DNA from 3 places in the Saccharothrix mutabilis subsp. mutabilis genome. Region 1 is predicted to be linked to each of the others. Evidence: riboswitches for the same ligand, from Rfam matches in the RefSeq annotation. Region 1 holds a riboswitch; each other region holds the start of a gene.

Region 1 (9,716 bases):
GGCCACCTGGACTCGGCGCTGACCGAGACCGGGTGGAACCAGGCGCGGTTCGCGGTGCCGGTGCTCGCCGGGTTCGCGCCCGAGCTGGTGGTGGCCTCCGACCTGCGGCGGGCGCGGGACACGGCCACCGTGTTCACCACCGCCACCGGCATCGGCCTGCGGGTCGACGAGCGGCTGCGGGAGACGAACCTCGGCAAGTGGCAGGGCCTGACCTCGGAGGAGATCGAGGTCGAGTGGCCGGGCGTGCTGGAGGCCTGGCGGGCGGACGGGACCATCGCGCCGCCCGACGGCGAGACGCGCGTCGAGGTCGCCGAACGGGCGCTGGAGGTCGTGGCGGCGGTGGACGAGGAGTTCTCCGGCACCGTCATGCTGTGCGCCCACGGCGGCCTGATCAGCGCGTTGACCGGGCGGCTGCTGGATCTGCCGGTGGACCGGTGGGGCCTGCTCGGCGGCATCGGCAACTGCCACTGGACCGTGTTCACCCGGCGCCCGCACGGCGACGGGTCGTGGCGCCTGTCGTCGTACAACGCCGGAACCACCCGGTGAGACTGCTCGTCCTCGGCGACTCGCTGACGTTCCACGGCCCGCGAGGGCCGCTGCCCGCGGACCACCCGCGGTTGTGGCCGAACGTGGCCGCTTCGGCGTTGGGCGGGCATGCGGAGCTGGTCGCCGGGTTCGGGTGGACCGCTCGGGACGCCTGGTGGGCGTTGACCGGTGATCCGCGCGTGTGGTCGTTGTTGCCGCGTACGGACGTCCTTGTGCTCGCCGTGGGGCACATGGACACGTTGCCGTCGCCTTTGCCGACCTTCTTGCGGCAAGGGCTGCGCTATCTGCGTCCCGACGGGCTCCGCCGGCACGCGCGGTCCGCCTACCGGACGCTGCAACCCCACCTGTCACGGCTGCTCGGCGGGTATCCGGTCGCGTTGCCGCCGCACCTGACCGTCCGCTACCTGGACTCGTGCGTGCGGTCGGTGCACGCGTTGCAGCCGGGTATCAGGGCGGTCGGCATGACACCGTCCGTGCACCGTTCTCCGGCCTACGCGAACGTGCACACCGGCCGTCCCGCCGCGGAACGCGCGGTGCGGTCGTGGGCCGAGAGTGCCGGCGTGCCGCTGCTGGACGTGCCCTCGCTCGTGGGCGACCACGTCCGGTCACGGCGCGGCAACCCGGACGGCATGCACTGGGGTTGGGAAGGGCACGCGCTGGTCGGCGCGGCCATGGCCGACCTCATCAGGTCCGTGGCGGTCAGCCACTCGGGCACGGCGGAGCCGTAGTCTCGGCACTCGTGTCCATCACGATCGTCACCGACTCCACGGCTTACCTGCCGGAAGGGTTCGCGGAGCGGCACGGCATCCGCGTCGTCCCGCTGCACGTGGCGGTGGACGGGCGCAGCGTGCTGGACGGGGTGGACTTCGGCCCGGAGGAGCTGGCCACGGCCCTGGGGGAGCACCGGCGGGTGACGACGTCCCGGCCGACGCCGGGCGAGCTGGCCGACGTGTACCGGGACGTGCTGGCGGGCGGCGCGGACGGGATCGTGTCGGTGCACCTGTCCCGCGAGCTGTCCGGGACGTGGGAGGCGGCGCGGCTGGCGGCCGAGGAGGTCGATCCGGGGCGGATCCGCGTGGTGGACTCGCGGGCGACCGGCATGGGCCTGGGGTTCGCGGTGCTCGCCGCCTGCGCCGCCGGTGCCGACCCCGCGCGCGTCGAGGCGGCTGCCGCCGGCGCGGCGAAGCGGATGAAGATGTTCTTCTGCGTCGAGACCCTGGACCACCTGCGGCGGGGCGGCCGGATCGGGGCCGCGGCGGCGCTCGTGGGCACGGCGCTCGCCGTCAAGCCCCTGCTGCACGTGGACGACGGGCGCATCGTGCCGTTGGAGAAGGTGCGCACGATGGGCCGGGCGATCGGGCGGCTGGTCGACCTGGCGGCGGCTGCGGCCGGCACGGGACCGGTGGGGCTGGCGGTGCACCACCTGGCCGCGCCCGAGCGCGCCGCCGAGTTGGCGACCTTGCTGGACGAGCGGGTGCCGGGCTCGACCGGGTGCCTGATCTCCGAGGTCGGAGCGGTGATCGGCGCGCACACCGGGCCGGGTGTGCTGGGTGTCGTGGTGCTGCCGGGCGGCTACGAGTAGGCCGAGTTGTCCACAGGCCCGGAGTTGTCCACAGATCCGGATCCGGCGGTCGCGGGCCTTGCGCCACCCGGCCTAGCGTCGACCGCATGTTCGAGAACCGATCCGAAACCTCGGCCGCACGACTCCAGGCCCTGATCGCGAAGAGCCAGGGCAGGCACCGGGCTCGCGAGGAGCCGCTGGTCGTCTTCACCTCGTCCGCGGGCGTCGACCCGCCGGGAGGGCTGCGCGCTCTCCTGCGCCGGTTGCCGGTGGGCTCGGTGCCGCGTCGGCGGGTCGTCTTCGTCGGCATGGCGCTGGGCGTGCTCCTGGCGGTCGCGTTGAGCCTGTGGTGGCAGCGGCCCGAGCCGGAGGCGCCGCCGCCGCTGCCCATGGCCGCCGCGGAGGTCACGACCCTGCCCGAGGAGGTCGTGGTCAACGTGGTGGGCGCGGTGCCCAGGCCCGGTCTGGTCACCGTCCCCAGCGGCGCGCGGGTGGCCGACGCCGTGCAGGCGGCGGGCGGTGCGCACCCCGGCACCGACCTCCAGGGCCTCAACCTCGCGCGCAAGGTCGCCGACGGGGAGCAGATCGCCGTCGGCGTCCCGTCCCAGCGGTCCGATCCCGCCACCGAACCCGTCAACCTCAACACCGCGACGAAGGAGGAACTCGACCAACTGCCCGGCGTGGGGCCCGTGACAGCGCAGCGCATCGTCGAGCGGCGCTTGAAACGCGGCCCGTTCACCTCCATCGACCAACTCGGCGAGATCGAGGGCATCGGCGACGCGAAGCTCGCCAAGCTCGGTGACCTCGTCCGCCTCTGACCCACTCACCCGGCGGTCTCACCCCAACACCCGCGGTCCAACCCCGCGAGCCACGCCGCCGGTCCAAGTCCGCGTTCCCGCGCCGCAGTTCCCCGGGTCCTCGCGGTTCCACCCCACGCCGCGGTCCCACCCACTCGTCGAACACCAGGGAGGCAGTCATGTCCTTGAGCCACACCGTCGTCGGGCGTCCGTCCGATCGACGCGCCGACCACCGTCCCAAGACCGTCGATCACGGTCCTGAACGGCGCGGCGGGCCGTGAGCCCTCGCGCCCACCTGGTTCCCGCGGCGCTGGTCGTGTGGGCGGCGGCCCTGACAGGTCTCCTGTGGGCCTGGTGGTGGGCCGTGGTCATCGGTCTCGTGGCCGGCGTGATCGGTGGCCTGGTCCTCCGCGGGGTGCGGCCCGCGGCGGTGGCGGTCGTGGTGGCCGGGCCGGTGGCGGCGTGCTGGATCGGTGTCCAGGCGCACGCGTCGGCCCACCACCCGCTCCGGTCGGCGGCGGAGCACGGAGGGCCCACCACCCTCCGGCTCGTGCTGGACGACCGGCCGCACGGCCTGCGCACCAGCGGGTTCGGCTCGCGGCAGGGCGGGGTCGACCTGGTCCGAGCCCAGGCGACGCTCAACGACGGCGGCCGGGTGGTCGTGCTGGCGCCGGCGGCGACGTGGGGGGCGCTCCTGCCCGGGCAGAGCGTTCTGGCACGTGGCTCGTTGGCGCCGGCGCGGCCCGGTGAGCCGACCGTCGCCCTGCTGCGGGTCCGGGGTCCGCCGCGCGAGGTCACGCCCGCACCGGTGTGGCAGCGCGGGGCGGAGGCGCTGCGAGCGGGCCTGCGGGCCGCGAGCCGCGCGCTCGACCCGGAACCGGCGGGGCTGCTGCCCGCCCTGGTCGTCGGCGACACCTCGCGGTTGTCGCCCAGGGTGGTGGAGGAGTTCCGCACGGCCGGGTTGGCGCACCTGCTCGCGGTCAGCGGGGCGAACCTGGCGATCTTGTGCGGCGCGGTGCTGTTGCTGCTGCGGCTGTTCCCCGTCGGGCCACGCGGGTGTGCGGCCGGGGCGGCGGTCGCGCTGGTCGGGTTCGTGGTGCTCGCGGGTCCGGAGCCGAGCGTGCTGCGGGCGGCGGTGATGGGTGCGGTGGCGTTGCTCGCCCTGGTGCTCGGGCGGGAGCGGTCGGCGTTGCCCGCCCTCGCCGCGTCCGTGGTGGTGCTCGTGCTCCACGACCCCGGCTTGGCGGTCGACGTGGGCTTCGGCCTGTCGGTCGTCGCCACGGCGGCGCTGGTCCTGCTGGCGCCGCCGTGGGCCGGGTGGCTGCGCGACCGGGGCGTGCCGGTCGGGCTGGCCGAGGCGCTGGCGGTGCCCGCGGCGGCGCACGCCGCCACGGCTCCGCTGATCGCCGGGTTCGCCGGTGAGGTGAGCCTGGTGGCCGTGCCGGCGAACCTGCTGGTCGCGCCGGTCGTCGCGCCGGTGACGGTGCTCGGCGTCCTGGCCGCCGGGCTCGCCCAGGTGCACGACGGGCCGGCGCGGCTGGTGGTGGAGGTGGCCGGTCCGGCGGCGGGCTGGCTGGTGGCGGTCGGCCGGCACGCGGCGGCGGTGCCGGGGTCGGCGGTCGCGTGGCCGCGGGGCTGGGCGGGTGGTGCCGCGCTGGCCGGGGCGGTGCTCGTCGGCTACGTGCTGCTGCGGCTGCGCCGGGTGCGGGTGCTGCTCGCGGCGGTCGGGGTCGGGCTGGTCGCGGTGCTGGCCCCCGTGGGGGTGCTCGCGCCGCGGTGGCCGGTGCCCGGCTGGGCGGTGGTCGCGTGCGACGTGGGGCAGGGCGACGCGGTCGTCCTGGCCACGGCCGAGGCCGGGCGGGCGGTGCTGGTGGACACCGGGCCCGACCCGGGGCCGGTGCTGGGGTGCCTGCGGCGGCTGGGCGTGCGGCAAGTGCCCTTGGTGGTGCTCAGCCACCTGCATGCCGACCACATCGGCGGGTTGGCGGCGGTGCTGGCGGAGCGGGGTGTGGGCGCGGTGGCGGTGGGTCCGTCGCGCAATCCGGGCTGGGCGTGGAGGGAGGTGCGGGAACAGGCGGGGGCCGCGGGCGTCCGCGTGGTGGAGCTGGGCGTCGGGCAGCGGCTGAGCTGGCCGGGGCTGGACCTGGACGTGCTGGGGCCGCGGGCGGTCCCGAGAGGGGAGGAGAACACGGCGGTCAACGACGCCTCGCTGGTCCTGCGCGCCTCGACGCCGGCCGGCCGGGTGCTGCTGACCGGGGACGTCGAACTCGCGGGCCAGGCCGCGCTGCTCGACGCGCCGGTCGACCTGCGGGCCGACGTGCTCAAGGTGCCGCACCACGGGTCGCGGTACTCGTCTCCGGCGTTCCTCGCGGCGGTGCGGCCGAAGGTCGCGCTGGTCAGCGTCGGCGCGGGCAACCGCTACGGCCACCCCAGCGGCGTGCTGGTCGAGGCGCTCACCCGCCGGGGCGCCCTGGTCCTGCGCACCGACCGGGACGGTGACACCGCCGTCCTGCCCGGCCCGGACGGGCCGCGGGTCGCCCGCCGCGGCGACCCGATCGACAACACCTGAAGGGGAGAACCATGAACAACGACAACGACAGTTGGATCCGCCTGCACACCGGCTGGTCGCCGCGCGAGGTGGGGTGGGCGCTGTGGCAGCCCGGGTACGTGGCCCATCCCTGGCCGCGCGACGAGCTGGGGCCCGACTTCACCTTCTACATCTGCGACGACGTCGGGGCCGGCAAGGACGGGCGTGCCATCGTCGCCAGGGCGAAGGTCACCAGGGTGGTCCCGACCACGGAGGTGAAGTCGCCCGAGGACGCCTACCAGCGGATCGCGGACGCCCTGTTCGACGACGACCTGACGATCCTGCCGGAGAACTGGCGGGCCAACCGCTACAACGGGCACAAGTCGGCGGCGCCGTGGCCGCAGTGGCTCACGGCGTGGCGGGCGGACCTCGACGAGGTCGGGCCGCACGTGATGCCGGAGCTGTCCTCGTTCCCGCGCAGCGGGTGGCTGCGCACGTCCCGCCTCACCTTGTGACGGTCGGGCCGTGCCCGGGGCGGCGGTGCCCGCCGGTGGCTTGCGCGCCCAGGCCGTTCGGCCAGGCGTGGGCGCGCAAGCCCGACGCGGTCCCGCCGCGGTGCCCCGGTCAGTCCTTCAGGGCGTTGATGACGGCTTCGGCCGACGGCGGGACGTTCGCGCGCGGTCCCACGCGGTCGCCGAGGGCGTCCAGGGTCTTGAGGCCGTCGCCGGTGATCAGCAGCACGGTCTCGGCGTCGGGGTCGAGCTGACCGGTCTCGATGAGCTTCTTCGCGGTCGCCACGGTCACGCCGCCGGCGGTCTCCGCGAAGATGCCCTCGGTGCGGGCCAGCAGGCGGATGCCCTCGACGACCTCTTCGTCGGTGACGTCCTCGATCGCGCCGCCGGTGCGGCGGACCGCGTCGAGCACGTACGGGCCGTCGGCGGGGGCGCCGATCGCCAGGGAGCGGGCGATGGTGTCCGGGCGGACGGGGGAGACCACGTCGTGGCCGGCCTTGAACGCCGCGGACACGGGGGAGCAGCCGGTGGCCTGCGCGCCGAACACCTTGTACGGGGTGGCTTCGACGAGGTCCAGTTCGCCGAGCTCGCGGAAGGCCTTGTCGACCTTGGTGAGCTGGGAGCCGGAGGCGATCGGGACGACGACCTGGTCGGGCAGGCGCCAGCCGAGCTGCTCGGCGACCTCGTAGCCGAGGGTCTTCGAGCCCTCGGCGTAGTAGGGCCGGACGTTCACGTTGACGAACGCCCAGTCCTCGTGTTCGGCGGCGAGTTCCTGCGCGAGGCGGTTCACGTCGTCGTAGTTGCCGTCGACGGTGATCAGGTTGCCGTCGTAGACGGCGGTCATGAGGATCTTGGCGCGCTCCAGGGAGGAGGGGACCAGCACGACCGACTGCCAGCCCGCCCGGGCCGCCGCGGCGGCGACGGCGTTCGCGAGGTTGCCGGTGGAGGGGCAGGCGAGGACCTTGAAGCCCAGCTCGCGGGCCGCCGCCAGGGCGACGCCGACGACGCGGTCCTTGAACGAGTGGGTGGGGTTGCCGGTGTCGTCCTTCACCCAGACCTTGCGGACACCCAGCGCCTTGGCGAGGTTGTCGGCCTCGACGAGGCGGGTGTGGCCGGGGTTGGTGTTGGGGTGCGACTCGACGTTCGACGGGACGGGCAGCAGGCCGCGGTAGCGCCAGATCGACCGGGGGCCCGCCTCGATGTCCTCGCGGCGGACGCGGCCGAAGTCGTAGGCGACTTCCAGCGGCCCGAAACACTCCAGACAGGCGTATTCCGGGGCGAGCGGGGTCTCGTGGCCGCACTCGCGACACGACAGGGCGCGAGCCGGGCCGAGGTCGAAGGAGGTGGCGGTCGAGGGCACACTGACAGCAGTCATCGCGAGGTTTCTCCTCATCTTTCCCGCTTGGCGGGTCGGAATTGGCACCGTGGTCGGCAGCGCGCAAGGCACCGCAACGACGGGTTGCCGGGGCTTCTTCGGGCCGATCCCTCTGCCCCTCTGGATGAGCGGTATTCAGTTGTGCCCTCAACCTACGACACCGTCCCGACCTTCAGCCAGATCCGTCCACCATCCGGACGGCCGCGGCGGCGTGGGAGGATCGGGTCCGTGAGCGCCGCCGCAGTCACTCCCGCCCCCGTGCAACTGGTGGTCGGCGAGGAGGAGTTGCTGGTCGAGCGTGCTGTCCGCAGCGCGCTGGCCGCCGCCCGCCGAGTCGATCCGCAGGCCGACCTGACCCGCGTGAAGGTGACCGACCTCACCCCTCCTGAGCTGGCGGAACTGGTGAGCCCGTCGCTGTTCGCGGAGGGCCGCGTGATCGCCTTGGAGAGCGCGCAGGACGCCGGCAAGGAGATCGCGGACGCGGTCCTGGCCTACGCGAAGTCACCCGCGGACGGGGTGACGCTGGTGGTCGTCCACACCGGCGGCGGACGCAGCAAAGTGGCGAAGGAACTACCTACGGCTTTGCGCAAGGCCGGGGCCGAGGTGATCGAGTGCCCCAAGATCACCAAGGCCGCCGACCGCGAGGCGTTCGTCCGCAACGAGATCCGCTCGGCGGGCGGCAAGGCCGACCCGGAGGCCGTCGGCGCGCTCATCGAGGCGGTCGGTTCGGACCTGCGCGAGCTGGCGGCGGCGGCGTCGCAGCTCGTCGCGGACACCGGCGGCAAGGTGGACGCGGACGCCGTCCACCGCTACCACCGGGGTCGGGCCGAGGTGACCGGGTTCGCGGTGGCGGAGAAGGCGGTCATGGGCGACCGGGCCGGGGCGCTGGAGGCGCTGCGGTGGGCGATCCACCTCGGTGTGCCGCACGTGCTGGTCGCCGACGCGCTGGCGGACGCGGTGCGCACCATCGCGCGGGTGTCGGCGGTGGGCCGGGGCGACCCGTTCAAGCTGGCGGGTGAGCTGGGCATGCCGCCGTGGAAGGTGAAGAAGGCGCAGGGGCAGGCGCGCGGCTGGGACGGTGACGGGCTGGCCGCCGCGATGTCGGCGGTGGCCGACCTGAACGCCGACGTGAAGGGTGTGGCGGCCGACTCGGGCTACGCCCTGGAACGAGCCGTGCTGAAGATCGTCGCCGCCCACGGCCGCCGCTGACCCGCGAGGGGAGCGGAGCTGCGGACAGAAGGGACGCTGGGGCTGGCGGGCTGGCGGGCTGGCGGGCTGGCGAGCTGGCGAGCGAGCGGCGGCGGCCGGCGGCTGGCGGTGATGCGGGCCGTTGGCAGGTGGCGGGCTGATCGCGGGCTGGCGGTCGGCGGTCGGCGGGCGGCGCGAGCGGCGGCACCGGCCGGCGGCGGGCGGCGGGCGGTGTTGGGGCCGGTACAGCGAAGCGCCGCCCCCAACGTGTGGGAGCGGCGCTTCGGGAGGCTCGCGGCCGGGTGGCCGGGTGCCGTCAGATCTGGTTGGCGCGCTTCGCCAGGGCCGACTTCTTGTTCGCGGCCTGGTTGGCGTGGATCACGCCCTTGGTGACGGCCTTGTCGAGCTTGCGGGAGGCCTCGCGGGCCAAGGCGATGGCCTTGTCCTTGTCGCCTGCCTCGGCGGCCTCACGGAACTTGCGGATCGCGGTCTTGAGGGACGACTTGACGGCCTTGTTGCGCAGGCGCGCCTTCTCGTTCGTCTTGATCCGCTTCATCTGGGACTTGATGTTCGCCACGCGAAAGCCACCTTTTCCTTCGAGTTCGGAGTCGCACCGCGCTTCTCATCGGCTCCACCCCCTCGCGGGGGCGGTCTTCCTCCACAGCGGAATGCCGCGCGGTACGGCTGACCAGGTTAACAGGGTCCTGTCGCGGGCTCCCGACCAGGGCGGTCGGGTGTGGGGGTGGCCACGGGGCCAGCAAAACAGTACGCGCGTCTCGTTAAGCTGATCGGGTGATGAGCGCACTCGACTGGCCGGGGTTCGGGGAGATCAGCCTCGCCGGGTTGCTGTTCCTCTGCCTGGCGGCTGCGCTTGCGGGGGCCGTGGACGCCGTGGTGGGCGGCGGCGGGTTGATCCAGTTGCCCGCGTTGTTGCTCATCGCGCCCGGCGGGCAGCCGTTGTACGCGTTGGCCACGAACAAGGTCGCGGCGGTCGTGGGCACTGCGTCGGCCGTCACCACCTACGCGCGGCGGACGACCATCGACTGGTGGTCGGCCCTGCCGATGGCGCTCGCGGCGTTCAGCGGCGCGGTCGGGGGTGCGGCGTTCGCCGGGGCGTTGGCGCCGGGGGTGCTGAACGGTGTGGTGCTGGTCGCCCTGGTCGGGGTCGGGCTCTACACGTGGCGCAAGCCCGAGCTGGGTGTCGCCGAGA
Region 2 (9,716 bases), on a different contig from region 1:
CCCGGGTTCAGCCGAACCGGCGCGCCACCGCCCGCAGCACCCGGACCCACCACGAGTAGCGCGACCTCCGGAACGCCACGCCGGCCTCGGTGCTGAGGTTGTCCAGCAGGTCTTCGATCAGAGCGTCGTGCAGCCAGCGGACGGCCAGGGGCCACCACAGGCGCATCCACCCGGTCAGGTGACCGCGGATCACGTGCCGCACCCCGCCGGGCACGACCTCGAACGCGTGGGTGCCCACCAGGCCGATCCTCGGGTCGAACGTGAACTCGACCCGCCGGCCCGGCTCGTAGGCGGTGCAGCGGTAGCGGACGAAGCCGTGGCCGCCGTCCGCGCCGACGCCCAGCGGGCGGTCCAGCACCAGGGGCGGCCAGTCCTCCGCCGGCCACGCGGCCACCGCCCGCTCCACCCAGTCGCCCTTCGGCGGCAGCATCCGGACGTGCACGTTCTCGACCACCACAACCTCCGTACGGTCCCGTATGGAACAGGACCGTACGGTAGCGTACGGCGGTGTGAAGAAGCGCCGGACCAAGGACGACTGGACCGCGGTGGCCCTCCAAGCCCTCGCCGAGGGCGGCGTGGCGGCGGTGGCGGTGGAGCCGCTGGCCGCGCGGATCGGGGCCACCAAGGGCAGCGCGTACTGGCACTTCCCGAACCGGGAGGCGCTGCTCAAAGCCACCCTGGAACGCTGGGAGGCCGAGCACACCGAGGCCGTGATCGCGCTGGTCGAGGCGCGCGACACCCCGCTGGACAAGCTGCGCACGCTGTTCGCCTACGTGCTGGAGGACCCGGAGTCCAGCACGATCGAACTGGCCATGCTCGCCGCCAAGGACGACCCGGCCGTGGCGCCCGTGCTGGCCCGGGTCACCGAACGCCGGATCGCCTACCTGGAAGAGCTGTTCGCCGCCCTGGGCTTCCCCGCCGACACCGCGCACCACCGGGCCGTCCTCGCCTACTCGATCTACCTGGGCCAGGCCCAGCTGCTGATCGCCACCCCGCACGTGGTCACCGGCGGCCGGGCGCTGCTGGAGGACACCATCGCGGCGGTGACCGGCCGTGGCTGAGGCGTTCCGGTTCGCCGTCCGGGTCAAGCCGGGCGCCAAGCGCGCCGCCGTGGGCGGCCGGTGGGACGACCGGGCGCTGGTCGTGGCCGTCGCCGCGCCGGCCGTCGAGGGCAAGGCCAACGACGCGGTCCGGCGCGCCCTGGCCGCCGCGTTCGGCGTCCGCCGCCAGGACGTCCACCTGGTGCACGGCGAGCGCGGCCGGGACAAGGTCGTGGAACTCGACCCCGCCCCGGCCGACGCCCGGGACGTGCTGGACCGCCTGCTAGCCGGCTAGCGTCCAGAGCGCCGAGGCGATCGCGTCGGCGTTGCGGTCCAGGGCCGTGGCGTTGACGTTCGCCGTCGTGTCGCACGAGCGGTGGTAGCAGCGGTCGTAGGCGACGCCCGCCTGGCCGCCCCACTTTTGCGCCTGCGCCGAGGTCTTGATGCCCTCCGCGCCGGTGAACGTGCCGCCCACCGGGATGCCCGCCCGCGCGAACGCCGCGTGGTCGGACCGGCCGCCCACCGAGGTCAGCTCCGACTGCACGCCGATCGAGCTGAAGTACTGCTGCAACACCTGCTGCACCCGCAGCGAACCGGACGGCTGCCCGGACGCGCTGTAGACGAAGTACCCCGGGTTGGGCGAGCCGGTCATGTCGAAGTTCAGGTACGTCTTGATCCGCGAACGGTCCGTTGTGGACAGTGAGTTCACGTAGTGGGTGGACCCGACCAGGCCCAGCTCCTCGGCGCCCCACCAGGCGAACCGCAGGTGCCGGCGCGGCTGGAACCCGCTGCTGCGCACCGCCAGCGCGACCTCCAGGATCGACGCCGAGCCGGTGCCGTTGTCGTTGATCCCCGGACCGGCCGACACGCTGTCCAGGTGCCCGCCGAGCATCAGCACGTCGTCGGTGTCGCCGCCGGGCCAGTCGGCGATCAGGTTGTAGCCGGTCGCGCCGTTGCGGCTGAACGACTGGACGCGGGTGGTGAAGCCGGCGGCGTCCAACTTGGACTTCACCCAGTTCACCGAGGCCAGGTAGCCCGGACGGCCGTGCGCCCGGTTGCCGCCGTTGGCCGAGGCGATGGACTGCAGTTGGTCGAGGTCGGCCCGCACGGCGGACACCGGGATGTCCGGGGCCGCCGCGAGGCGGACGGGCTGGGCGTCCGCGAGGCCGGATCCGACGAGCGCGCCGGCGGTGACCAGCGCGGTGAGGAGTGCTTTCACGGTTTCTCCCGCAGGGATGGGGGTGTGAACCGGGGCGGCGGACCCGCACATCAACATGCACGCACCCGCATGGTTCGCGATACCTGCGTTCGGCTGGTGACGCTGCGCGCCCGCCCGATTAGTCCAGATCGGTGTCGCCGGGGGAGAATGACCCCTCCGGGTGAACAGGGAGGTCGAGTGGGTGGTGTGACGGCCTTCCTCGGCATCGGCGCCGCGGTCCTGCTGCTCTCGGTCATCGCGGTGCGGGTGTCGATCCGGCTCGGTCTGCCCTCGCTCCTGCTGTACCTGGGCATCGGCGTGCTGCTGGGCGAGGCGGTGCTCGGCATCCAGTTCGAGGACGCCGACCTGACCCGCTCGCTGGGCACGGCGGCGCTCGTGCTGATCCTCACCGAGGGCGGCCTGACCACCCGCTGGACGGCGGTGAAACCCGCGCTGGGCCTGGGGATCGCACTGTCCACAGTGTCCGTCGGCGTCAGCGTCGGGATCACCGGCCTGGCCCTGCACGAACTGCTCGGCCTGGACTGGCGCACGGCCCTGCTGTGGGGCGCGGTGCTCAGCTCGACCGACGCGGCGGCGGTGTTCAGCGTGCTGCGCGGCGTCGGGGTGGGCAAGCGGCTGACCGGCGCGCTGGAGCTGGAGTCGGGCATCAACGACGCCCCGGTCTACATCGCGGTCGTCCTGCTCGCCTCGCCCGACCCGATCACCTGGACCGCCCCGCTGCTCATGGGCTACGAGCTGGTGGCGGGCGCGGCGATCGGCGTCGCGCTGGGCTGGCTGGGCGCGGAGGGCCTGCGCCGGGCGGCGCTGCCCGCGACCGGCCTGTACCCGCTGGCCACGGTCGCGGTGTGCCTGCTCGCCTACACCGCGGGCGACCTCGCGCACGCGTCGGGGTTCCTCGCCGTCTACACCGCCGCGCTGGTGCTGGGCAACGCCCGCCTGCCGCACCGCGCGGACACTCTGTCCTTCGCCGAGGGCCTGGGCTGGATCGCCCAGATCGGGCTGTTCGTGCTGCTCGGCCTGTACGCCTCGCCCGGCCGGCTGCTGGAGGCGCTGGTGCCCGCGCTGGTGGCGGGCGGGGTGCTGGTGCTGCTGGCCCGGCCGCTGTCGGTGCTGTGCGCGGCGCTGCCGTTCCGGGTGCCGTGGCGCGAGCAGGTGTTCATCTCGTGGTCGGGGCTGCGCGGCGCGGTGCCGATCGTGTTCGCGCTGATCCCGTTGATCCAGAACGTGCCGGGCGCGCAGGACCTGGTGGACGCGGTGTTCGTGCTGGTCGTCCTGCTGACGGTGGTGCAGGGCAGCACGCTGCCGTGGCTCGCGCGGTGGCTGGAGCTGGAGAGGTCCGGGGAGGCCCGGGAGGTCCAGGTCGACTCGTCCGCGCTGGACGAGCTGGGCGCGGAGCTGCTCCAGGTCCGCATCCAGCGCGGCTCCAAGCTGCACGGCGTGTACCTGAGCGAGCTGCGGCTGCCGCCGGGCGCGGTGGTGAGCCTGGTGGTGCGGGGTGACGAAGGGTTCACGCCGCTGCCCACGACCCGGCTCCAGGAGTTCGACCAGCTCCTGGTCGTCTGCACCGACACCGTCCGCACCGCCACCGAGCAGCGCATCCGCGCCGTGGACCGGGCCGGCCGGTACGCGCGGTGGAAGGGCGACACCGGTCTCCCATGATGTGAACGCGGCTCGACGCGTCGTCGGCGGTGGGTTAACGTCGGGTCCAAGGTCATGAGTGCCGGCGCGAAGCTCGGGCTAGCCGGCCGGCAACCCTCCTACCGCGGTGGGGTGCCCCCGATGAGGACCTGGCCTGGCGCGGAGGGCGTCGGGCAAGCGCGGGCCTCCTCTCCCGGTAGCGGAGTCCGCCTGGACCCCGCCGGAGGGTGTCGTGACCGTCGCAGTCCCCGGATCGATCGCCGCTTTGCCCCGCGTCGTCGGCGCGTCGCTGCGCGTGCCGCTGGTGACCGGTGAGCGCGTGGAGTACGCCAACCTCGACCACGCGGCCAGCGCGCCCTGCCTGGAGCAGGTGCGCGACGCGGTGGACGAGCTGCTGCCCTGGTACGCGAGCGTGCACCGGGGCGCGGGCTTCGCTTCTCAGGTCTCCACGAAGGTCTACGAGCAGGCCCGGGACTCGGTGCGTCGGTTCCTCGGGGCGCGGACCGGCGACACCGTCGTGTTCACCCGCAACACCACCGACGCGCTGAACCTGCTGGCCCGCAGCCTGCCGCGGAAGACCGCCGTGGTCCTGTTCGACACCGAGCACCACGCGGCCCTGCTGCCGTGGCGCGGGCCGCACGTGCGGCGGCTGCGGACGCCGGGCAGCGCGGGCGAGGCCGTGCTGGAGCTGGACCGCGCGCTGCGCGCGGCCCCGGTCGGACCTCGGCTGGTCGTCGTGACCGGTGCGTCCAACGTGACCGGCGAGGTGTGGCCGGTGGCCGAGCTGGCCGCCGTGGCCCGGCGGCACGGCGCCCGCATCGCCCTGGACGCCGCCCAGCTCGCCCCGCACCGGCCGGTGGACCTCAGGGCCCTGGACGTCGACTACGCCGTGCTGTCCGGGCACAAGGTCTACGCGCCCTTCGGCGCGGGCGTCCTGGTCGGGCGCGCGGACTGGTTGCAGGCGGCCGAGCCGTACCTGGTCGGCGGCGGCGCGACGGCCCGGGTCAGCGACCGCGGCGACCGGCTGGGCGTGGCCTGGACGGCGGTGCCCGAGCGGCACGAGGCCGGGTCGCCCAACGTGGTCGGCGTGCACGCCCTGGCCGTGGCCTGCGACGTGCTGGGCCGGCACTGGGAGCAGACCGCGGCGCACGAGCGGGAGCTGCTGGCCCGGCTGCGGGCGGGCCTCGCGACCGTGCCGGGGACCTGCGAGCTGGCGCTGTTCGGGCCCGAGCACGACCGGGTCGGCGTCGTCAGCTTCGTGGTGCGCGGGCAGGACGCCGGTTTCCTGGCCGCCGCGCTGTCCGCCGAGCACGGGATCGGCGTGCGGGACGGGGCGTTCTGCGCGCACGTCGCCGTGCACCGGCTCGCCGAGGGGCAGCGGGCGCTGCGCGCGTCGCTGGGCCTGGGCACGACGGTCGAGCACGTGGACCGGCTGGTGGCGGCCCTGCGGTCGCTGGTGGTCGAGGGACCGCGCTGGGAGTACGAGGTCGTGGACGGCCGCTGGACCCCGGCCGACGACCGGCGTCCGCTCCCGCCGTTCCTGCGCTGAGGCGATGCTGGACAATGGGCCGGTGAGCACCGAGTCCAACGCCGAGCCCGCCGAGCCCGCGGCGGCGACGCCGGTCGAGAAGCCGCTGCCCCCGAAGCGGGTGTGGTTGCTGGCCGCCATCGCCCCCGTCGTCTTCGCGCTGGACCTGGTGACCAAGGTCATCGCGGTGCAGCAGTTGGAGGGGCAGCCGCCGGTCGAGCTGTTCGGCGGGCTGGTCTACCTGTCCTTCCTGCGCAACTCCGGCGCGGCGTTCGGCATGGCCGAGGGCTACACGGTGATCCTCGCGCTGATCGCGTGCGGCGTGGTCGGGTTCATCCTGTGGATCGCGCGCAAGCTGCGGTCCGTCGGCTGGGCGATCGGCCTGGGCCTGGTGCTGGGCGGCGCGGTGGGCAACCTCGCCGACCGGATCTTCCGCGGCCCGGGACCGCTGCGCGGGCACGTCGTGGACTTCGTCTCCGTGGTCGAGCCCTACGGCGCGTTCTTCCCGGTGTTCAACGTCGCCGACTCCGCCATCTGCGTCGGCGGGGCCGTGATCGTGCTGATGGCGATCCTGCAACGCGACTACGACGGGACCCGCGTGGAGAAGAAGTCGGCCGCGTCGCCGGAGAAGAAGGCATGAGCGGCTACCGCACGCTGCCCGTCCCCGACGGGCTGGACGGGATGCGCGTCGACGCGGGCCTGGCGAAGCTGCTGGGCCTGTCCCGGACCGCCGTCGCGGCGCTGACCGAGTCCGGGGACGTCGTGCTGGACGGGCGTCCGGCGGGCAAGTCCGACCGGCTGGTCGCGGGCGCGTGGCTGGAGGTCACCCTGCCCGAGCCGGAGCGGCCGGTGCAGGTGCAGGCCGTGCCCGTGGAGGGCTTGATCGTCCTGCACGAGGACGACGACGTGATCGTGGTGGACAAGCCGGTGGGCGTGGCCGTGCACCCCAGCCCCGGCTGGACCGGGCCGACCGTGGTCGGCGGCCTGGCGGCGGCCGGTGTGCGGATCGCCACGTCCGGCGCGGCCGAGCGGCAGGGCGTGGTGCACCGGCTCGACGTCGGCACCACCGGCGTGATGGTCGTCGCCAAGAGCGAGCACGCGTACTCGGCGCTCAAGGCGGCGTTCAAGGAGCGGACCGTCGAGAAGCTCTACCACGCGCTGGTGCAGGGCCACCCCGACCCGATCCGGGGCACCATCGACGCGCCGATCGACCGGCACCCCAAGCACGACTACAAGTTCGCCGTGATGGCCAACGGCAAGCCCAGCATCACCCACTACGAGGTGGTGGAGGCGTTCCGGGCCGCGTCGCTGCTGGACGTGCACCTGGAGACCGGGCGCACCCACCAGATCCGCGTGCACTTCTCGGCGCTGCGCCACCCGTGCGTCGGCGACCTGACCTACGGCGCGGACCCGGTGCTGGCCAAGCGGCTGGGCGTGACCCGGCAGTGGCTGCACGCCCGGACGCTCGGGTTCCACCACCCGGCGGACGGCCAGTGGGTCGAGTTCACCAGCGAGTACCCGGCGGACCTCGCCGGAGCGCTGGAGATCCTGCGCGCGGAGGGCTGACCTCCCCCGATCACCGCCTCCCCGACCAGGTCGCGTTCGCGTAACGTTCTGATCAACGGCACGTCGACCAGGGGGAGGTACGTGTGGTGTCCACGCACCACGGCGATGCGGATCTCACGCCGCCGCAGGGTTTCCCGCGCGCGGAGGACCCGGACGGGTTCACCGTGGCGCCGGCGGTGATCGGCGGCGACCTGCCGGGAGCCCCACCGGCTCCCGCACCGCCCCCGACCGCCGGCCACCAGCCGCACGCCCGCCCGCCCGGCCCCGACGTTCACGGCCCCGGTGTCCACGGCCCCGGTGTCCACGGCCCCGGTGTCCACGGACCTGGGGTCCGCGGCCGGGAGGCCCACGGCCCTGGCGTCCGCGGTCGGGAGAAGGCCGAGGAGGCACCCAAACGGTCGTTCTTCGGCAAGTTGCTTCGCCGGAACGGGTGACCACGCGCATCTCGGCGGCGCGTGGTCCCTCCACTCCTGCGTAGCTCCGAGTGGAACCGGGGGGATCCATGAGGACGAGGCTCGTTCTGCTGTTGGGCGCGTTGTGCCTGCTCGGCCCGTTGTCCATCGACACCCACCTGCCGGCGTTCCCCGCCATCGCGGAGGAGTTCGGCGCGGGGCAGTCGGAGGTCCAGTGGTCGCTGGCGACGTTCATCATCGGCATGTCGATCGGCCAACTGGTCGTGGGCACCCTGTCGGACTCGTGGGGCCGCCGCCGGCCGCTGCTGTTCGGCGTCGCGCTCTACGCGGTGGTGTCCCTGGTGTGCGCGGCGGCCCCGTCGGCGGGCGCGCTGGCGGCGTTGCGGCTGGTCCAGGGGTTCAGCGTGGCGTCGGGGTTCGTGGTGGCGCTGGCGATCGCGCGGGACCGGTTCGAGGGTCTGGCGATGGCGCGGTTCATGTCGCTGCTCATGCTGACCAACGGGTTGGGGCCGGTGCTGGCCCCGGTGCTGGGCGGTCAGCTGCTGCGGGTTATGACGTGGCGCGGGACGTTCGTGGTGCTGGCGCTGGTCGCGGTGGTGCTGTTCGCGGTGCTGGCCTTCGCGCTGCCCGAGACGCTGCCGCCGGAGAAGCGGCGGCCCACCCAGTGGCGGCCGACCGTGCGGGTGTTCGGGGCGCTGCTGGCCGACCGGGCGTTCCTCGGGTACGCCCTGGCCTCGGCGTTGGCGCTGGGTGCGCTGTTCGGGTACGTGGCCGGGGCGTCGTTCGTGCTCCAGGGCGTGTTCGGGTTGTCGCCGCAGGGGTTCAGCCTGGTGTTCGCGGCCAACGCGGTGGCGATCTTCGTGGCCGGGCTGCTGAACACGGCGTTGACCGGGCGGGTGGTGCCGAAGGCGCTGCTGCGGCTGGGGTTGGCGATGGGCGCGGTCGGCGGGCTGGGGCTGGTGGCGACCGGCCTGTTCGGCGGTGGGCTGGTGGCGTTCCTGGTGCCGTTGTTCGTGGTGACGACCAGCGTGGGGGTGCTGACGCCGAACGCGGCGACGCTGGCCATGGCCCGGCACGCGGAGGCGGCGGGCAGCGCGTCGGCGGTGCTGGGCGTGACGCGGTTCGTGGTGGCGGGGCTGATGGCCCCGCTGGTGGGGGTGAGCGGGTCCGCGAGCACCGGGCCGATGATCGCCGTGATGGCGTGCTCCACCACGTTGGCGCTGGTCGTCGGGGTGGTGCTCACCAAGGGTGACGCGGGCATCACCCGGGAGGCGGCGGTCGCCTAGTCCTCGACCACCCAGACCAGGGTGTTCAGGTCGGTCTCCGGGCGGGAGCTCCAGCGGATCGACGTGACGCGGGTGTTCTCCGGGAGGATGTAGACCGTGTGGCCGCCGGCGGTCTCGCCGGGCTGGACGCCGATCTTGTGCGGCGGGCGGGAGGAGAGGGAGACCGGGGCCTTGCCGACCGTCTCGCCGGTGTTGGTCATCAGGACCAGGTACATGTCCGGCAGCGCGTTGAAGGGCACGGTGCCGATGTTGTTCAGCTCGGTGTGCACGACGACCGCGCGCTCGCCGTCGGCGAGCTTGTAGCCGGCCGCGGTGAACAGGAAGTCCGCCGGGTCCACGACCTCGACCAGCTGGATGGTGAAGCGCGCGCCTTCCAGGCCCTCGGTTTCGAGGGTGCTGCCGACCTTGCCGGTGCGGGACCGGGGCGCGGGGGCCTGCTCGCCGCGGGCCCAGCCGGACGTGCCGGGCACGCCCCAGGTGTTCTGGGGTTCCGGCACGGGCACGGGTCCCGAGTGCACCGGGACCGGGCCGGACTGGGCGGGGAACGGGCCGCTGGGCGGGCCCTGGCGGTAGGGGCCGGAGACCGTGCCGGGCGGCTGCGGGTAGGGGCCGCTGGGGGTGCCGCGGGTCGCGCCGGCGGGGCCGTTGTAGTTGCCCCAGGCGACGCTGTTGGCCAGGGCCTTGCGGATGCCGTTGGGGTCGCACTCGACGCCGACGAGCAGGGGCAGGCCGCTGCCGGACAGGGTGATCAGCCTGGTCGCGGCTTCCCGGGGGTCCATCCCCAGCCGGGCCGCGATCTCGTGCACGGCGGCGCGCCCCATCTCGGCGAGCATGGCCAGGAGACGGGCGTCGACGGGATCCGGCGCTACCACACGGGGAACGCTACCCGTCCGACAAGATCCGCGCCCCATCGCCCCGCCGCCGATCACCGGATCGACCCATCCGCGCGGGTCGGTCGCCGGAAGTCGCGACATGCCCGGCGCGGTCCGCGGTCCGGCGATCCGGCGGGTGGAGAATCGGGTTCGC
Region 3 (9,716 bases), on a different contig from region 1:
CCAAGCTCGCGCCGGAGCTGGCGGAGACCGGCCCGGAGTGGGCCCCGATCGTCACCTCGTGACCCCGCGCAAGGGCGAGCGGCCACCGGTCCCGGAAGCGCTTCCGGTGCCGGTGGTCGACGCCCACACCCACCTCGACGCCTGCGGCGCGGAAACACCCGAGCAGGTGCGGGAGATCCTCGACCGGGCGAACGCCGCCGGTGTCGACCGGGTGATCACCGTCGCGGACACGGTCGAGTCCGCCCGGTGGGCCGCCGAGGCCGCCACGTGGGACGACCGGGTCTTCGCCGCCGTCGCCCTGCACCCGACCCGCACGTCGGAGTTCACCGACGCCGACCGGTCCGAACTGGAGCGCCTGGCCGCCCGGCCGCGCGTGGTCGCGGTCGGCGAGACCGGCCTGGACTACTACTGGGACTACGCCCCGCCGGCCGCCCAGCACGAGGCTTTCCGCTGGCACATCGAGCTTTCCAAGCGCGTCGGCAAGCCGCTGATGATCCACGACCGCGAAGCGCACGACGACATCCTCAAGGTCCTGGACGAGGAGGGCGCGCCGTCCACTGTGGTCTTCCACTGCTTCTCCGGCGACCTCGCGTTCGCGCGGTCCTGTGTGGACCGGGGGTTCGTGCTGTCGTTCGCCGGCACGGTGACCTTCAAGAACGCCCACGCCCTGCGGGAAGCGGCGCGGTGGGTGCCGGCGGACCACCTGCTGGTGGAGACCGACGCGCCGTTCCTGACCCCGCACCCGTTCCGAGGTCGCCCGAACGAGCCCTTCTGCGCCAACTACACGCTCCGCGACATCGCGACACTGCGTGATCTCGAACCAGCGGAACTAGCGTCAACTGTCACCCGAAACGCCGAGCGGGTCTTCGGGCTCAGTGACTTGGTGCAGTCGCAGTAGTGCTTACGACGATCGGCGGACCACCTTGCTCCCCTGACGGGGTGAGCGAACTCACAACGCCGATCGGGGTGTTTGCACAACCCCCGTGCACCCGTTACGGTCCCGTGACCGTGCCCCATGTTCGAAAGTCCCGTGGGGCGCACCCGCAGTCGGGGCGGGTCTACGTAGCCAGAAGCGAGAAGTCGACACGCACGGGAGTTGCCGGAGATCACTAGCTGACCGCCGACACCGAACGTGCGCGGAGCACGGCTTCGCGCCTTCAGGAGGTATGGAACCCCGTGAACTCGTTCAACGAGGACACCGACTGGTTTACGCCCGTGAAATCGACCAGCGTCGATGTCCTGGACAGACCCGAGCCGGACTGGTCCGACTGGGAGACCACGGTCTTCAGCATCACGCCGGACGACGTCCTGGAGGTCCTCGGACCCGACGCGGACGAACTGCTGGCCAACGCGAACGTCGACGTCGACGAGCTGATCAAGCTCATCAACGCCGAGACGACGCTCCTCCCCCCGATCATCATCCCGGACGAGGTCTCCCAGGACCGTGTCGCCGGCGGCCTGGCTGTCGAGAAGCCGGACGCACCGCCCGCCGCCCTGGTCGAAGCCGCCGGGAAGTGGAAGCGCCGCTTCCTCAAGGCCGCCGTCGCCACCGTCCTGGTGGGCATCTCCGGCGGCGGCGCCACCGCCATCGCGATGGACAAGGCCGTCACCGTCGACGTCGACGGTGAGACGAAGACCGTCCACACCTACGAGTCCACGGTCGGCGAGATCCTCGCCGACGAGGGCATCACGATCGGCGAGCACGACGCGCTCAGCCCGTCCCCCCAGGCGAAGGTCTCCGACGGCGGCAAGATCTCGCTGGACCGCGGTCGCCTGGTCAAGCTCACCGTCGACGGCGAGCAGCGCGAGGGTTGGGTCCGCTCGGTCACCGTCGACGAGGCCCTGGACCAGCTCAAGGTCAACGACGAGGGCGCGTGGCTCTCCCACGACCGCGGCATGGACGTCCCGCTGTCCGGCCTGTCGCTGGAGGTCAAGAGCCTCAAGACGATCACGCTGTACGACGGCGGCAACCAGCCGCAGCAGCTCCAGACCACCGCCGTGACGGTGGACGAGCTGCTCAAGGCCCACAACCTCACGCTGGGCCCGGACGACAAGCTGGAGACCGCGGCCGACCTGCGCATCACCAACGGCGCGGAGGTCCACATCTCCCGCACGGGCGTGTCGGTGATCAACGCGACGGAGGCCATCGCGCCGCCCGTCGAGGAGGTCCCGGACGACTCGATGATGAAGGGCCAGAAAGAGGTCCTCGACCCGGGTGAGGCCGGCGAGCAGATCGTCACCTACCGCGTGACGATCAAGAACGGCCAGGAGACCAACCGCGAGAAGCTGGGCGCGAAGGTCGTCAAGGAAGCCAAGCCGAAGAAGGTCAAGGTCGGCACCAAGCTCCCGCCCGACGGCGAGATCTGGGACCGGCTGGCCTACTGCGAGGCGACCGGCAACTGGGCCATCAACACCGGCAACGGCTACTACGGCGGCCTCCAGTTCAACAAGGGCACGTGGGACGCGTACGGCGGCCAGCAGTACGCCGAGTACCCCCACCAGGCCACCCGCGAGCAGCAGATCGCCATCGCGACCAAGCTCCGCGACGCCCGCGGCGGCTACTCCGCCTGGCCCCACTGCCAGCAGAAGCTGGGCCTGCCGTAGGTTTCACCTGTGAGTGACGCTTCATCGTCAGCCGGGCCGGGGAGTGCGCTCCTCGGCCCGGCTGACGTTCGACGGCTGGCCGCCGAGCTGGACATCCGCCCCACCAAGAAGCTGGGGCAGAACTTCGTCCACGACCCCAACACCGTCCGCAAGATCGTCGCTTCGGCGGATCTCCGACCCGACGACGTCGTGTTGGAAGTCGGTCCCGGCCTGGGCTCCCTGACACTGGCGCTGCTGCCCTCGTGTCGCGCCACGGTGGCCGTCGAGATCGACCCGGTCCTGGCCCGGCGGCTCCCGCAGACGGCAGCCGAGCGCGCTCCCGAGTTGGCCTCGCGGCTCACGGTGATCGAGGCCGACGCGATGCGGGTCACAGCCGATCGGTTCCCCGAAGAGCCCACCGCCCTGGTGGCGAACCTCCCGTACAACGTGGCCGTGCCCGTGGTGCTGCACCTGTTGGCCGAACTGCCGACGCTGCGCACCGGACTGGTGATGGTCCAGGCGGAGGTCGCCGACCGCATGGCGGCGGGTCCCGGCAGCAAGGTCTACGGCGTCCCGAGCGTCAAGCTCGCCTGGTACGCCGACGCCCGCCGCGCCGGGCCGGTGTCGCGCCAGGTGTTCTGGCCGGTGCCGAACGTGGACTCCGCGCTGGTCGCGTTCGAGCGCCACGCGCCGCTGTCCACAGTGGACCAGAAGACGCTGTTCTCCTTGGTGGACGCGGCTTTCGCGCAGCGGCGCAAGGTGTTGCGCGGAGCGCTCGCCGGCTGGGCCGGGTCCGCCGCCAAAGCCGAGCAGCTGCTGCTCAGCGCGGGCGTGGACCCGGGCGCGCGGGGCGAACAACTGGACGTCGGAGAATTCGTCCGGATAGCCGAAGCCGCCTCATCGATCTAGCCGGTGATCTTTCGGCCGAAAGTGTGATTTGACGAACGATCCGCGTCCAGGCTTGCGTTCGGGCAGGTCCGTCGGGTGTACTCGTGCTGCCATCCCGAGCGGCCGAGAGACCTGGCTCCACGACGCCGCAGCAACCACCCCCCATGGGGCAGGTGCTTCAGCCAGGATCGATGGAGGATCACGTGCCCAGGATGCGAATGCTCACTCGACGGCGAGTCGTCGACCACGGCCGCCGCACGGTATCGGGCTGTCGCAGCTACTAGAAGCCTAGGCGCCTTCTCAAGTCCTCGCCGCCCTACGCGCCTCACCGCGCGGGGCATCTACCTGAGCTGAGTCCCCGGACGCGCACGCCACGAGCGTGCGCTGCCGCGTGCAGTCGTGGAGCGAAAACGTGATCACTGTCGAGAACCTCACCAAGACCTTCCCCGGGAGTACCGGACAGGTTCGCGCACTGGACGGCGTGAACCTGGACGTCGCCGCGGGCACCGTCCTCGGCGTCGTCGGCCCCAGCGGCGCGGGCAAGTCCACGCTGGCCCGGTGCGTCGCGCTCCTGGAGCGCCCCGACAGCGGCGCGATCCGCGTCGACGGCACCGACCTGGTGTCCTTGGGCGGCACCGCCCTGCGCAACGCCCGTCGCCAGATCGGCGTCGTGCCGCAAGGGGATTCGCTGCTGCGCCAGCGCACCGCCGCGGGCAACGTGGCGCTGCCGCTGGAGTCCGCCGGCGTCCCCGGCCCCCAGCGCCGCACCCGCGTCGCCGAGCTGCTCGACCTGGTCGGCCTCACCGACAAGGCCGGCTCGTACCCCGACCAGCTGTCCGGCGGGCAGCGCCAGCGCATCGCCGTGGCGCGCGCCCTCGCCGCCAGCCCGTCGGTGCTGCTGGCCGACGAACCGACCTCCGCCCTGGACCCCGAGACCACCGGTTCCGTGCTGACCGTGCTGGACCGGGCGCGCGCCGAGCTGGGCGTGACGGTCCTCGTGGTCACCCACGACATGGGCGTGGTCCGCAAGATCTGCGACGACGTCGCGGTGCTGGAGGACGGCCGCGTGGTGGAGCACGGCAAGGTGCTCGACCTGGTCGCCGACGCCGGTTCCCGCACGGCCTCGTCGCTGCTGCCCGCCGTCGACCAGAACCCGGCCGCCGAGAAGGCCTACGACCGCGTCGCGGACGTGGTGCTGGTCGGCTTCGCCGCGGTCGGCGCGCTGCTGCCGGAGGCCACCTCGCGGTTCGGGGTCGACCTGAACCTGCTGGGCGGCGGCCTGACCCGGCTCGGCGAAACCCCGGTCGCGCGGTTCCGCGTCGGCCTGAACGGAGAACGCGCCGACTCGGCGCTCGAATTCATCGCGGACGCGGGTGGGGCAGTGCGGCGGACCCTGACCGGTCCGCAGGGAGTAGCTGCGTGAGGTCTGCAACACCCTGGCCCACTGTGTTCGACGGCGTCCTGGTCGCCACCGGCCAGACCCTCTACATGGTGGCCGTCTCCACCCTGATCGCTGTGCTGCTCGGCATTCCCGTCGGCATCTGGCTGCAACTCACCGCTCCCGGCGGGTTGCGGCCGAGGCCGGTGGTGCACAACCTGCTCGGCTTCGTGGTGGACCTGGGGCGGTCGATGCCGTTCCTGGTCCTGCTGATCCTGCTGATGTCGTTCACCCGCTTGCTGTTGGGCAACACCATCGGACCGACGGCGGCGATCGTGCCGCTCGCGGTGGGCGCGATCCCGTTCGTCGGCCGGCTGGTGCAGAACGTCCTGGCGGAAGTGCACTTCTCGGTGGTGGAGGCCGCGGTCACCACGGGGGCGTCCACGGTCAAGATCGTCCGCTCGGTCCTGATGCGCGAGTCGCTGCCGGCGATGATCAACGCCGTCGGCGTCACCGCGATCGCCATCCTCGGCTACTCCGCACTGGCGGGCGTGGTCGGCGGTGGAGGTCTCGGCGACGTGGCCGTGCGGATGGGCTACCAGCGCTTCGACGACCGGTACCTGTGGACGACCGTGGCGGTGCTGGCGGTCATCGCGACGCTGATCCAGCTGATCTCGAACCGGGTGTCCCGAGCAGTGGACCGCCGCCGCCACGCCTCGACCGTCTGACCCCGAGCCCCGACCGTCTGACTCCAGGCTTCGACTGTCTGACCCCGGGCCTCGACTGTCTGACTCCAGGCTTCGACCGTCTGACCCCGGTACGCGCTGAGCCTCCTCGGCTTCGGCGCGCGCCGGAACCGGTTCGAGAGCTTGGGCGACCAGGCCCCGGCTCGCGAGCCCGAACCCTTGAGCCAACCGAGTCGGAGCGCCCGCCCCGGCCGAGAGTCGGCACGCAAGTCCCAGCCCGAGCCGCAAGTCCCAGCCCGCGTCAACCGCAAGCCCCAGCTCCGACCCGCGTCGGAACCGGCCGCCGTCGTGCCCGTCACGCCGTCGTGTGCGCCGTGCCCGTCGTGCCCGTCCCGCCCGTCCCGCCGGTCGCGCCCGTCGCGTCCGGCCCGCCCGTCCCCGCCCGTCGTGCGCGCTGCGTACGCCGTGCCTGCCCGTCATCGTCCAACCCACCACCCGACTGAAATTTTTAGTTGACTGAAGGAAAAATTTCCCATGCGTAGGCGTATCAGTGCCGCCCTCGTCGCCGTGCTGCTGACCGCGGTCGGCTGCGGGAGCGGTCAGACCGGCGGTGCCGCTTCGGATCCGGATGCGGCGCTCAAGGTGGGCGTCAGTCCCGTCCCGCACGCCCAGGTGCTGCGGTACGTCGCGGACAACCTGGCCAAGGACAAGGGCCTCAAGATCGAGGTCGTCGAGTTCACCGACTACGTCCAGCCGAACACCGCGCTGGTCGACGGCTCGCTGGACGCCAACTACTTCCAGACCGTGCCCTACCTGGACACCTTCAAGTCCGAGAGCGGCGCGCAGCTGGAGTGGATCGGCCCCGTCCACATCGAGCCGCTCGGCGTCTACTCCAAGAAGCACAAGAAGCTCTCCGACCTTCCCGACGGCGCCAAGGTGGCCGTCGCCAACGACGCCACCAACGAGGCCCGCGGCCTGCGGCTCCTCCAGGACAACGGCCTGATCAAGATCAAGCCGGGCGCGGAGAAGACCGCGACCGTCCGCGACATCGCCGAGAACCCCAAGAACCTGGAGTTCGTGGAGCTGGAGGCGGCCCAGCTGCCTCGGTCGCTGGAGGACACCGACGCCTCCGTCGTGAACGGCAACTACGCGATCGACGCCGGCCTCAAGCCGTCCAACGACGCCCTCGCGCTGGAGAAGGCCGAAGGCAACCCCAACGCCAACGGCCTGGTCGCCCGCGCCGAGCTGAAGGACGACAAGCGGATCAAGGACCTGCTGGCGCTGTTGCAGTCCCCGCAGGTCAAGGACTACATCAAGCAGACCTTCTCCGGGTCGGTCCTCGCGGTCTGACCCGTTCCTGGTGCCTGCGCGCCCTCGGCTCCGGCCGGGGGCGCGCAGTGCGTGGGGCACCGGAGGCCCGGGGGGCGTCACGGTTCGTGCGGCACCGGGGGGACGAGCGGTGCCGGGCGAGGCGGTGAACGGCACGCGGCCGATTCTTGGGCACAACCCGTAGGCTCTTTATGTGCTCGCCGTCGTTCCGCCACCGGTCACCGTCCGCGTCCCGGCCAAGGTCAACCTGCACCTGGCCGTCGGGGAGACGCGCGCGGACGGCTACCACGACCTGGTCACGATCTTCCAGGCGCTGTCCCTGACCGACGAGGTGACGGTCGCGGTCGCCGACGACCCCGGGGTCGAGGTGCGCGGGGAGGGCGCGGACGCCGTGCCCACCGGTCCGTCCAACCTGGCCTGGCGGGCCGTGCGCGCGCTCGCCGCCCACGTCGGGCGCGACGTGGACGACCCCAAGGTCCGGGTGGTGATCCGCAAGTCCATCCCGGTCGCGGGCGGCATGGCGGGCGGCAGCGCCGACGCCGCCGCCACCCTGGTCGGCCTGGCCGCCCTGTGGCGGCTGGAGATCGGGCGCGACGAGCTGGCGGGCCTGGCCGCGAAGATCGGCGCGGACGTCCCGTTCGCCCTCTACGGCGGCACCGCGCTGGGCACCGACCGGGGCGACCAGATCGTCCCCGTGCTCGCGCGGCACACGTTCCACTGGGTGCTGGCCTTCGACCGGCGCGGCCTGTCCACGCCCGAGGTGTTCGGCGAGCTGGACCGGTTGCGCGCCGACGGCGACCCGCCGCGGGTGGGTCCGGCGGAGGCCGTGCTGGAGGGCCTGGCGTCCGGCGACCCGCGGCAGCTCGCGCTGCTGCTGGGCAACGACCTCCAGGCCGCCGCCGTGTCCCTGCGCCCCAACCTGCGCCGCACGCTGCGCGCCGGGGTCAACGCGGGCGCGTTGGCGGGCATGGTGTCCGGCTCGGGTCCGACGTGCGCGTTCCTGTGCACGGACGGCGACTCGGCGGTCCGCGTGGCGGCCGAGCTGGCCGGGGCGGGCGTGTGCCGGACGGTGCGGGTCGCGCAGGGGCCGGTGCCCGGGGCGCGGGTCGTCGGGGCGGAGGAGACCCCGCGGCCGACGCCGCCCGAAGTCCACGCGTAACTAGCTGAAGGTTGTGTTGATGGCCAACTTGGTCAACTTGGAGACCGTCTCCAAGTCGTTCGGTGTGCGTCCGCTGCTGGACTCGGTGTCGCTGGGCGTGGGTGCGGGCGACCGGATCGGCGTCGTCGGGCTCAACGGTGGTGGCAAGACCACGCTGCTGGAGGTGCTCGCCGGCGTCGCCGAACCCGATGACGGGCGGGTCAGCCGGCAGCGCGACGTCCGGATGGCGGTCGTCACGCAGCGCACCGAGCTGCCGCCGGACTCCACCGTCCGCAACGCCGTGATCGACCCGCTGGGGTTCGACGCCGAGCACGAGTGGGCGGCCGACACCCGCGTGCGCAACATCCTGGACGGCCTGGGCATCACCGCGCTGGGGCTGGACTCGGTCGTGGGGACCATGTCCGGCGGCGAGCGGCGGCGGGTGGCGCTGGCCGCGGCGCTGGTGCGCGAGCTGGACCTGGTGGTGCTGGACGAGCCGACCAACCACCTCGACGTCGAGGGCGTCCGCTGGCTGGCCGACCACCTGCTGGCCCGCCGCACGGCGCTGGTGGTCGTGACCCACGACCGGTGGTTCCTGGACACCGTGTGCACCCGGACCTGGGAGGTCGTGGGCGGCCGGGTCGAGCAGTACGAGGGCGGCTACGCGGACTGGATCTTCGCCCGCGCCGAGCGCGCCCGGCTGGCCGACGCCGTGGAGGAGAAGCGCCGCAACCTCGCGCGCAAGGAGCTGGCGTGGCTGCGCCGCGGCGCGCCCGCCCGGACGTCCAAGCCCCGGTACCGGATCGAGGCCGCCGAGGCGCTGATCTCCGACGTGCCGCCGCCCCGGGACAACGTCGAGCTGCTGGCCTTCGCCAAGCGCCGGCTGGGCCGGACGGTGCTGGAGCTGGAGGACACCACGCTCACCGTCGGCGACCGGACGCTGGTGCGGGACCTGACGTGGCGGGTGGGTCCGGGTGACCGGATCGGCATCGTGGGCGTGAACGGGTCCGGCAAGACGACGTTGCTGCGGGCGCTGGCCGGTGAGCGGGAGCTGGACGGCGGTCGTCGCATCCAGGGCCAGACGGTGAAGCTCGCCCACCTGTCGCAGGAGCTGCACGACCTGGACGGGTCGATGCGGGTGCTGGAGGCGGTCGAAGAGGTCGCGCGGCGGGTCGTGCTGGGCAAGCAGGAGATGTCGGCGTCCCAGCTGGCCGAGCGGTTCGGGTTCTCGTCGCAGCGGCAGTGGACGCCGGTCGGGGACCTCTCCGGCGGTGAGCGGCGGCGGTTGCAGCTGTGCCGGTTGCTGATGGCCGAGCCGAACGTGCTGCTGCTCGACGAGCCGACGAACGACCTGGACATCGACACGCTGCAACAGCTGGAGGACCTGCTCGACTCGTGGCCCGGGACGCTGGTGGTGATCTCGCACGACCGGTACCTGGTCGAGCGGGTGTGCGACCAGGTGGTGGCGCTGTTCGGCGACGGGCGGCTGACCGACCTGCCGGGCGGGATCGAGGAGTACCTGCGCCGCCGTGACGCGGCGGTCGCGGCGGCCCCGGCGCCGGCCGCGGTGCAGAAGGCCCCGTCGTCGGCGGCCGACCAGCGCGCGGCGCGCAAGGAGCTGGCCCGGTTGGAGCGGCGGCTGGAGCAGCTGCAGAAGAAGGAGGCCGAGCTGCACGGCAAGCTGGCGGAGGCGGCCACCGACCCGGAGCGGCTG

The links. Region 1 has a riboswitch for S-adenosylmethionine ahead of thrC (threonine synthase). Riboswitches for the same ligand answer to the same signal wherever they lie in the genome.
Region 2: linked by a shared signal. The riboswitch ahead of ABD126_RS15325 (aminotransferase class V-fold PLP-dependent enzyme) and the one ahead of thrC (threonine synthase) in region 1 are both predicted to bind S-adenosylmethionine.
Region 3: linked by a shared signal. The riboswitch ahead of ABD126_RS06145 (methionine ABC transporter ATP-binding protein) and the one ahead of thrC (threonine synthase) in region 1 are both predicted to bind S-adenosylmethionine.

Annotation. Positions count from the first base shown of each region.
Region 1 covers NZ_BAAABU010000011.1:23,286-33,001, reverse strand. Annotated here, with positions in the region: gene ABD126_RS23155 (histidine phosphatase family protein) at 1-546, shown strand, start outside; gene octT (diglucosylglycerate octanoyltransferase) at 543-1,274, shown strand; gene ABD126_RS23145 (DegV family protein) at 1,286-2,128, shown strand; gene ABD126_RS23140 (helix-hairpin-helix domain-containing protein) at 2,215-2,925, shown strand; gene ABD126_RS23135 (DNA internalization-related competence protein ComEC/Rec2) at 3,182-5,473, shown strand; gene ABD126_RS23130 (hypothetical protein) at 5,485-5,946, shown strand; gene thrC (threonine synthase) at 6,056-7,318, opposite strand; SAM riboswitch class I at 7,330-7,449, opposite strand; gene holA (DNA polymerase III subunit delta) at 7,547-8,527, shown strand; gene rpsT (30S ribosomal protein S20) at 8,823-9,083, opposite strand; gene ABD126_RS23110 (TSUP family transporter) at 9,302-9,716, shown strand, end outside.
Region 2 covers NZ_BAAABU010000005.1:280,380-290,095, reverse strand. Annotated here, with positions in the region: gene ABD126_RS15350 (SRPBCC family protein) at 8-454, opposite strand; gene ABD126_RS15345 (TetR/AcrR family transcriptional regulator) at 510-1,061, shown strand; gene ABD126_RS15340 (DUF167 domain-containing protein) at 1,054-1,335, shown strand; gene ABD126_RS15335 (M28 family metallopeptidase) at 1,324-2,259, opposite strand; gene ABD126_RS15330 (potassium/proton antiporter) at 2,446-3,918, shown strand; SAM riboswitch class IV at 3,969-4,083, shown strand; gene ABD126_RS15325 (aminotransferase class V-fold PLP-dependent enzyme) at 4,130-5,446, shown strand; gene lspA (signal peptidase II) at 5,451-6,065, shown strand; gene ABD126_RS15315 (RluA family pseudouridine synthase) at 6,062-6,991, shown strand; gene ABD126_RS15310 (multidrug effflux MFS transporter) at 7,494-8,690, shown strand; gene ABD126_RS15305 (AsnC family protein) at 8,687-9,562, opposite strand.
Region 3 covers NZ_BAAABU010000002.1:488,081-497,796, reverse strand. Annotated here, with positions in the region: gene metG (methionine--tRNA ligase) at 1-62, shown strand, start outside; gene ABD126_RS06160 (TatD family hydrolase) at 59-898, shown strand; gene ABD126_RS06155 (resuscitation-promoting factor) at 1,216-2,604, shown strand; gene rsmA (16S rRNA (adenine(1518)-N(6)/adenine(1519)-N(6))-dimethyltransferase RsmA) at 2,614-3,492, shown strand; SAM riboswitch class I at 3,579-3,669, shown strand; gene ABD126_RS06145 (methionine ABC transporter ATP-binding protein) at 3,884-4,894, shown strand; gene ABD126_RS06140 (methionine ABC transporter permease) at 4,891-5,577, shown strand; gene ABD126_RS06135 (MetQ/NlpA family ABC transporter substrate-binding protein) at 6,070-6,885, shown strand; gene ABD126_RS06130 (4-(cytidine 5'-diphospho)-2-C-methyl-D-erythritol kinase) at 7,058-8,023, shown strand; gene ABD126_RS06125 (ABC-F family ATP-binding cassette domain-containing protein) at 8,043-9,716, shown strand, end outside.